Regions from separate parts of the Streptomyces sp. NPDC045695 genome, predicted to be linked through region 1. Evidence: riboswitches for the same ligand, from Rfam matches in the RefSeq annotation. Region 1 holds a riboswitch; the other holds the start of a gene.
What was found. A riboswitch is a leader RNA that binds a small molecule or an ion and turns the genes downstream of it on or off. The one in region 1 is predicted to bind glycine.

Region 1 (4,300 bases):
ATGCCGGCCGAGCCCCACGGCGCGGCCGAGATCGGGCCGACGCCCGTCTCGGGGCCCGCGGTCGGCTGGAGCGGGTGGTTCGGCAGGTACGGGGCCAGGTGGGCCCGGACACCGACCGGGCCGACACCCGGACCGCCGCCGCCGTGCGGGATGCAGAAGGTCTTGTGCAGGTTCAGGTGCGAGACGTCGCCGCCGAAGTGACCCGGCTTGGCCAGGCCCACCAGGGCGTTCAGGTTGGCGCCGTCGACGTAGACCTGGCCGCCGGCCTCGTGCACCTGGGCGCAGATCTCGGCGACGTGCTCCTCGAACACGCCGTGCGTGGACGGGTACGTGATCATCAGCACGGCGAGCTCGTCGCGGTACTGCTCGATCTTGGCGCGCAGGTCGTCCGCGTCCACCTCGCCGTCGTCCGCGGTCTTGACCACGACGACCTTCATGCCGGCCATGACGGCGCTGGCGGCGTTGGTGCCGTGCGCGGAGGACGGGATGAGGCAGACGGTGCGCTGTTCGTCGCCGTTGGCGCGGTGGTAGGCACGCACGGCCAGCAGGCCGGCGAGCTCACCCTGGGAGCCGGCGTTCGGCTGGATGGAGACCTTGTCGTAGCCGGTCACCTCGCAGAGACGTTCCTCCAGCTCGGTGATGAGCGTGAGGTAGCCCTCGGCCTGCTCCACCGGGGCGAAGGGGTGCAGCTGGCCGAATTCGGGCCAGGTCACCGGCTCCATCTCGGTGGTCGCGTTGAGCTTCATGGTGCAGGAGCCCAGCGGGATCATGCCGCGGTCCAGCGCGTAGTCCTTGTCCGAGAGCTTGCGCAGGTAGCGCAGCATCGCGGTCTCGGAGCGGTGCTGGTGGAAGACGGGGTGCGTCAGGTACTCGTCCGAGCGCAGCAGCCCCTCGGGAAGGGTGTCCGCGGCGGTCTCGTCGAGCGCCTCGATGTCGGCGCTGACGCCGAAGGCGGCCCAGACGGCCTCGATGTCGGCGCGCAGCGTGGTCTCGTCACAGGAGACGGAGACGTGGTCGGCGTCGGCCTGGTGGAGGTTGACCCCGCCCTCACGGGCGGCGGCGACGACCTCGGCCGCCCGGCCGGGCACGCGGGCGGTGATGGTGTCGAAGTACGCGCCGTGCACGATCTCGACCCCGCCGGCCGTCAGACCCGCGGCGAGGAGGGCCGCGTAGCGGTGGGTGCGGCGGGCGATCGTCCGCAGGCCGTCCGGGCCGTGGTAGACGGCGTACATGGCGGCCATGACGGCCAGCAGCACCTGCGCGGTGCAGATGTTGCTGGTGGCCTTCTCGCGGCGGATGTGCTGCTCGCGGGTCTGCAGGGCCAGGCGGTACGCCTTGTTGCCGTCCGCGTCCACGGAGACGCCGACGAGACGGCCGGGCAGCGAGCGGGCGTGCTTGGCCTGGACGGCCATGTAGCCGGCGTGCGGTCCGCCGAAGCCCATGGGGACGCCGAAGCGCTGCGTGGTGCCCACCGCGATGTCGGCGCCCAGCTCACCCGGGGACGTCAGCAGGGTCAGGGCGAGCAGGTCGGCCGAGACGGTGACGATGGCGCCGAGCCCGTGGGCCTGGTCGATGATCGGCTTGATGTCGCGAACGGCGCCCGAGGCGCCCGGGTACTGGAGCAGCACGCCGAAGACACCGCGCTCGGCGATCTCGGCGGGGATGCCGTGGGAGAGGTCGGCGACGACGACCTCGACGCCCGTGGGCTCGGCGCGGGTCTCGATCACGGCGATGGTCTGCGGCAGCGCGTCGGCGTCGATCAGGAAGACGCCGTCCTTGACCTTGCCCACGCGGCGGGCCAGGGACATGGCCTCGGCGGCCGCGGTGCCCTCGTCGAGCAGCGAGGCGCCCGAGGTCGGCAGCCCGGTGAGGTCGGCGACGACGGTCTGGAAGTTCAGGAGCGCTTCGAGGCGGCCCTGCGAGATCTCCGGCTGGTAGGGCGTGTACGCCGTGTACCAGGCCGGGTTCTCCATGACGTTGCGCAGGATCACCGGCGGCGTGAAGGTCCCGTAGTAGCCGAGACCGATCATGGAGGAGAGGACCTGGTTGCGGTCGGCGAGCGAGCGCAGCTCTGCCAGCACCTCGGCCTCGGTCCGCGCCTCGGGCAGGTTCAGCGCCTCGGCGGTCTTGATCACATCCGGTACCGCGGCGGCGGTCAGTTCGTCCAGGGAGCCGTAGCCCACCTGCGCGAGCATCTTCGCCTGGGCCCCGGCATCAGGGCCGATGTGGCGCTGCTCGAAGGGGATGCCTCGCTCCAGCTGGGAGAGCGGAATGCGGTTGGCGGTCATGTACGGAGGCCTCCTGGTCGTATGACCTGCGAGGGGCACCACGGCGCGGGCACCCGGACGGCCTCCCCCTCTGTCATCTCAACCTGAGAGTTTCACCGGAGTCCAGGGGTTGCCCGTGAGCTCCGGCTTTCACCGTCGGTGAGGGGAGGGACCGGCACTGCGCGCCTGGTACCCGCCCCTGCTTTCCAGAGTGGCCTCGTCCGTGCGGTACGTATGCCTGAGAGATTCCGGGGAGGATTTGCTCCTTCGGCGCCTCCGTCTTGCTCACTCGGAGGACTCTCCCGCACAGGGTCGACAGCCATCACCCAGCCTACCAGCGAGGATCCGGACACTCCCCGAGTGGCCTCCTGTCCGAATATGCACTTCTGTAGTCATTACGGAAGTGTTGCGACCATTTGGAGGGACCGTGCAGACCGACATCGATCCGCGCAGCCTGATCGGCCGCAAGGCGTTCGACCGTAACGGCACCAAGATCGGCACCGTCGACGAGGTCTACCTCGACGATGCCACGGGCGTCCCGGAGTGGGCGGCCGTCCGTACGGGGCTCTTCAGCCGGGACGCCTTCGTCCCCCTGGAGCCGAGCGAGCTGGTGGGCGAGACCCTGCGCGTGCCCTTCGAACGCTCCCTGATCAGGGACGCCCCCGACTTCGGCGTCGGCCGCCACCTCTCCCCCGAACAGGAGCTGCAGCTCTACCACCACTACGGTCTGGACACGACCCTCCCCTCGGAGTTCCAGCGCGACTTCGGCAACCTCGCCGGCGACGAGGGCTAGGGGACGTCTAAGCGGCGTCCCCCACCAGGGGCAGCGGATCGGAGGGCTCCAGCTCGGGGTCGTCGACCCGGAAGGTGCGCACCCGGCCGGGCTGCGATCCCGGCTGCTCGAAGCGGACGGTGACCCGCCCGACCCCGCTGCCCTGGACCCACCCGGGCCCGTACACCGCGTGCCGTACGTCGGTCCCGGGCGTCCAGCGCCGCTCGGGAGCCGGATCCGGCGCCGGTTCCCCGGGCAGCTCCGGCCCCGACGGCGGTTCGCCGGCCCCGTCGGCGGCCTCCGAGCGCCCGGCGCCGCCGGCAACGCCGTCCGCCCCGTCCGCTCCGTCCGCCCCGACCGCCCCCGCAGCCCCGTCCGGCTCAGCGGCCAGCGACTGCGCGAAGAGGTCCTCCTGCGTGTAGTCCGCGAGCCCGCTGACCCCCACCCCCAGCAGCCGCACGCCGCCCGTGGTGTCCACGCCCTCCAGCAGCCGCCCCGCCGCCTCCCGGACCACCCCGGGGTCGTCCGTGGGCCCCCGCAGCGTCTCCGACCGCGTGAGCGTGGAGAAGTCGTAGCGCCGCACCTTCAGCACGATCGTGCGCCCCGAGTGCCCCGACGCCCGCAACCGCTGGACGCACCGGTCCGCCAGCCGCTGCACCTCGCCCCGGATCCGCACCCGGTCGTGCAGGTCCACGTCGAAGGTGTCCTCCACCGACACGGACTTCGCGTCCCGCTCCGCGACCACCGGCCGGTCGTCCAGCCCCAGCGCCATCCGGTAGAGCCCCACCCCGTGCGCGCGCCCGACCATCCGGACCAGCTCGTCCTCCCCGGCCTCCACCAGCTCCCCCACCGTGGTGATCCCGGCACGGCGCAGGTGCTCCCCGGTGGCCGGCCCCACCCCGGGCAGGGTCCGTACCGACATGGGGGCGAGCAGCTCACGCTCGGTCCCGGGCTCGATCAGCAGCAGCCCGGCCGGCTTGGCCTCCTCGGAGGCCACCTTGGCGAGCATCTTCGACCCGGCCAGCCCCACCGACCCGCTGAGCCCGGTGGCGGCCCTGATGTCCGCCCGCAGCCGCTCCCCGACCTCCCGCGCGGTCGGCGAGTCGAACGCGACCCCGCCGGCCTCCAGGTCCACGAAGGCCTCGTCCAGGCTGAGCGGCTCCACCAGCGGGGAGAGCTCCCGCAGCATGGCCATCACCACGTCGCTGACCTGCCGGTAGAGGCTGAAGCGCGGGATCAGGCAGGCACCGTTCGGACAGAG
Region 2 (4,300 bases), on a different contig from region 1:
GGACCACGTTGTAGAGCTTGCCGGAGAAGTTGATCTTCATGCCGTGGGTCAGGTGACCGCCGTGGGCCAGGTTGAGGCCCATGATCGTGTCGCCCGGCTTCAGCAGCGCGAACATCGCGGCGGCGTTCGCCTGCGCACCCGAGTGCGGCTGGACGTTCGCGGCCTCGGCGCCGAAGAGCGCCTTGATGCGCTCGATCGCGATCCGCTCGATCACGTCGACGTGCTCGCAGCCGCCGTAGTAGCGGCGGCCGGGGTAGCCCTCGGCGTACTTGTTGGTCAGGACCGAGCCCTGGGCCTCCATGACGGCGACCGGAGCGAAGTTCTCCGACGCGATCATTTCCAGGGTGGACTGCTGACGGGCGAGCTCGGCGTCGACGGCGGCGGCGACGTCCGGGTCCAGCTCGTGGAGAGGGGTGTTCAGTACAGACATCAGGGTCCCCTGGGGTCAGTTACCGGCGGTGAGGGCGGTGTACTCACCGAAGGACAGGACGTCCTTCGGCTCCTCCGAGAGGCGCACCTTGAACAGCCAGCCGCCCTCGAACGGGGCGGTGTTCACGAGCGCCGGGTCGTCGACGACGTCCTGGTTGAACTCGACGATCTCACCGGAGACGGGGGAGTACAGGTCGCTGACCGACTTGGTCGACTCCAGCTCGCCACAGGTCTCGCCCTCGGTCACGGTCTCGCCGACCTCGGGGAGCTGGGCGTAGACGACGTCACCGAGCGCGTTGGCCGCGAACTCCGTGATGCCGACCGTCGCGACGCCGTCCACGGCGTCCGACAGCCACTCGTGCTCCTTGGTGTAACGCAGCTTCTCGGGGTTGCTCATGACCTGATTCTCCTGGATGCGGGGGAGTGGATACGAACTGCGGTCTCGGGTACTGAGACGGCGCCGTACGGGCGTCCGTACGGCGGATGTCGTGTGCGGAACTACTTCTGCCGCTTGTAGAACGGCAGCGCCACGACCTCGTACGGCTCATGCGTACCGCGAATGTCGACGCCGACGCCGGAGGTGCCGGGCGCGGCGTGCGCCGCGTCCACGTACGCCATCGCGATCGGCTTGCCCAGCGTCGGCGAGGGGGCGCCCGAGGTGACCTCGCCGATGACCTGACCGTCGGCGACGACCGGGAAACCGGCGCGCGGGACGCGGCGGCCCTCGGCGATCAGGCCGACCAGCTTGCGCGGCGGGTTGGTGGCGGCGCGCTCGGCGGCGGCCTCCAGTGCGGCGCGGCCGACGAAGTCCCCCTCCTTCTCGAACTTCACGACCCGGCCCAGGCCCGCGTCGAACGGGGTCAGGGAGGTGCTCAGCTCGTGCCCGTACAGCGGCATGCCCGCTTCCAGGCGCAGCGTGTCGCGGCAGGACAGGCCGGCCGGGACCAGGCCGACGCCCTCGCCCGCCTTGGTCAGCGCCTGCCACAGCTCCACGGCGTGCTCGGGGGCGACGAACAGCTCGAAGCCGTCCTCGCCGGTGTAGCCCGTACGCGCGATCAGCGCGGGCACGCCCGCGACGGTGCCGGGCAGGCCGGCGTAGTACTTGAGGCCGTCCAGGTCGGCGTCCGTGAGGGACGCCAGGATGCCGGGGGACTCCGGGCCCTGCACCGCGATCAGCGCGTACGCGTCGCGGTCGTCGCGGACCTCGGTGTCGAAGCCGGCGGCGCGCTCGGTCAGGGCGTCGAGGACGACCTGGGCGTTGGAGGCGTTGGCGACGACCATGTACTCGGTCTCGCCGAGGCGGTAGACGATCAGGTCGTCGAGGATCCCGCCGTCGGCCTGGCAGATGTGCGTGTAGCGGGCGCGGCCGACGCCGACGGTGGAGATGTTGCCGACCAGCGCGTAGTCGAGGGCCTTGACGGCCTCAGGGCCGGTCAGCGTGATCTCGCCCATGTGGGACAGGTCGAAGAGACCGGCCTTGGTGCGTACGGCGTTGTGCTCGTCGCGCTCGCTGGCGTACCGCAGCGGCATGTCCCAGCCCGCGAAGTCGGTCATGGTCGCACCGACCGAGCGGTGCAGCGCATCGAGCGCGGTCAGACGGGGGGCAGTGCTCATGGGTGTGGCTCCCGAGTCCCAGGGCATGACATGACGAGGAGGGTCCTCCCCATCTGTCATCGGAACCTGAGAGGTTCGCCGCAAGTCCCGGAGGACGTCGGCTTGCACCTTGGGTGGAGCTGTCGAGCAGCTCGCTTTTCAGATCTGCCTCATCCACGCGGTACGGGGCCTGAGAGATTCAAGGGAGGATCTTGCTCCTTCGGCGCCCACGCACGGCCTTGCGGCGTGCCGGGACTCTCCCGCGCGGATTCAAGCGGCCGGTATGCAGTTGGTCCAGATGGCGCACATCATTGCACGCCATGTCCGTGATCGGGCGTGCGGGTCCGCACGTGCGTCCGGGCCGCCGGTGGGCGGACCGGAACCAGAGCTGCCGGATTACCGTCTCTTTACACTCAGTGGGCAAGGGTCCTGGCGACCCGATTCGGGGGAGGCGAACACTGTGCGCAGATTCGGGGTAGTGGCGACGACGGCGGGAACCGTGGACGCGGTGCCGGCGCAGCGCGGCGCGCGCGGGCGCAAGGGCGCGGCGGACGCCGCTGCGGCGGCCGGGACGGGCCTCGGCCGCGGTCCCGTACGCGATCTGCGCGGCCCGGCGGTGCGCGGCCCGCAGCGGCTCGGCTTCGCGGAAGGGGACATCGTCGTGGTGTCCGGCCTGCCGGGCGGCGGCAAGAGCACGCTGATCAAGCGGGCCGCGGCCGAGGGCGCTGCCATCGACTCCCAGGACACCCGCGAGCGCTGGGAGCGCCGGATGCCGCAGGCGCTGCCGTACGCGGTGTACCGGCCGCTGGTGCGGATCGCGCACTACTGGGGGCTGGGGCGGGCCCTGCGCTCCGGAGCCTCCGTGGTGGTGCACGACTGCGGCACGCAGAGCTGGGTGCGCGGCCTGCTCGCGGCCGCCGCGCGCCGCCGGGGCCGGGCGCTGCACCTGGTCCTGCTGGACAGCAGCCCCGAGGAGGCCCTCTCGGGCCAGGCGGCGCGCGGCCGCGGGGTTTCCGCGTACGCCTTCGCCCGCCACCGCGGCGCGGTGGGCCGCCTGCTGCGCGAGGCGGAGGCGGGCCGCCCGCCCGTCGGCTGCGCCTCGGCGACCCTCCTGGACCGCCGCTCGGCCGCCACCGTGACGGGGATCGCGTTCCACGGGTAGCTCGCCGGGCGCGCCGCCGGGAGCCAGCCCCGGCTGAAAGACCGGGGCTCCGGGGGCTGGCCCCCGGCAGCGGCGCCGCGGCCCGACGGATAACCTCGGCCACGACGATCCGCGGAACCAATGGAGGCACACGCACATGCACAGCGGCGGCTGGCCGGCAAATGAGCTGGAGCAGGTGCTCGGGGCGGCGCTCGGGCAGCCGGACGCCGGGGGGCGGATCCTGGAGGTGCTCGGGCGCAGCCAGGTGTGGGTGCCCCTGCCCGGCGGCGGCGGGCAGGACTCGGCCGCCCTGGACCTGCCCACGATGGAGATCGGCGGGGCGGCGTACGTACCCGTCTACAGCTCCGAGGCCCAGTTCCTCGCCTGCGCCGGCCCCGGCATGGACTTCGCGGTGGCCCCCGCCGTCGACTTCGCCCGTGGCCTGCCCCCGCAGCTCGGCATCGCGCTCAACCCCGAGGGCGCCGTCGGCGTCCCGCTGCCCCCGCCCGCCGTCGCGGAGCTCTGCCGCACCGGCCGGACCCCCCTCGACGGCCCGGCCACCGGCGGCCGCGTACGGCTCTACGAGCCCGACTGGCAGGAGGACCCGGTCGACTTCCTGGCCGCCGCCGCCGAGGAGTTCCGCGCCACCGGCGTGATCGCCGCCGCCTTCCGCTGCCTCGCCAGCATCGAGGGCGGGGCGCCGGAACTGTTCATCGGTGTCCGCCTGGTGGGATGGGAACCCGAGATGCGAAACGCCCCGATGGACGCCCTGGGGCGGGCCCTGAACCGGGTCGCGCCGCCGTGGCCCGTGCAGTTGATCCTCCTGGACGCCGCCCAGGACCCGGTCACGGACTGGATTCGTGAGCGCGTACGCCCCTTCTACCTCCCGTAGGGCCGCTTAAGCTGTTCACGCGTTGACGACGGGCGGAAGAAGAGACGAAGAGGGGTACCGGGTGAGTGCGTCAGGCACGGCCGCGGCCGGGCAGGTCGAGCACATGCTGCGCCAGGTGACTCCCGGGCGCTACGAAAGCTACGAGTCGCTTCTGCACGCCCTGTGCGAGGGCCGGCTGTGGATGCTGCTCTGGCAGGGGCAGCCGGGCTCCCCCGACGCCCAGTACGGCGGTATGGAGGTCGAGG

Region 2: another riboswitch for glycine. It lies ahead of gcvT (glycine cleavage system aminomethyltransferase GcvT); the one in region 1 lies ahead of gcvP (aminomethyl-transferring glycine dehydrogenase).

The regions. Positions count from the first base shown of each region.
Region 1 covers NZ_JBWKJU010000001.1:8,973-13,272, reverse strand. Annotated here, with positions in the region: gene gcvP (aminomethyl-transferring glycine dehydrogenase) at 1-2,288, opposite strand, end outside; glycine riboswitch at 2,484-2,582, opposite strand; gene AC07DU_RS00060 (PRC-barrel domain-containing protein) at 2,695-3,060, shown strand; gene AC07DU_RS00055 (DNA polymerase IV) at 3,068-4,300, opposite strand, start outside.
Region 2 covers NZ_JBWKJU010000004.1:208,908-213,207, forward strand. Annotated here, with positions in the region: gene glyA (serine hydroxymethyltransferase) at 1-430, opposite strand, end outside; gene gcvH (glycine cleavage system protein GcvH) at 446-826, opposite strand; gene gcvT (glycine cleavage system aminomethyltransferase GcvT) at 928-2,043, opposite strand; glycine riboswitch at 2,192-2,295, opposite strand; gene AC07DU_RS09875 (AAA family ATPase) at 2,501-3,184, shown strand; gene AC07DU_RS09880 (enhanced serine sensitivity protein SseB) at 3,321-4,055, shown strand; gene AC07DU_RS09885 (enhanced serine sensitivity protein SseB C-terminal domain-containing protein) at 4,117-4,300, shown strand, end outside.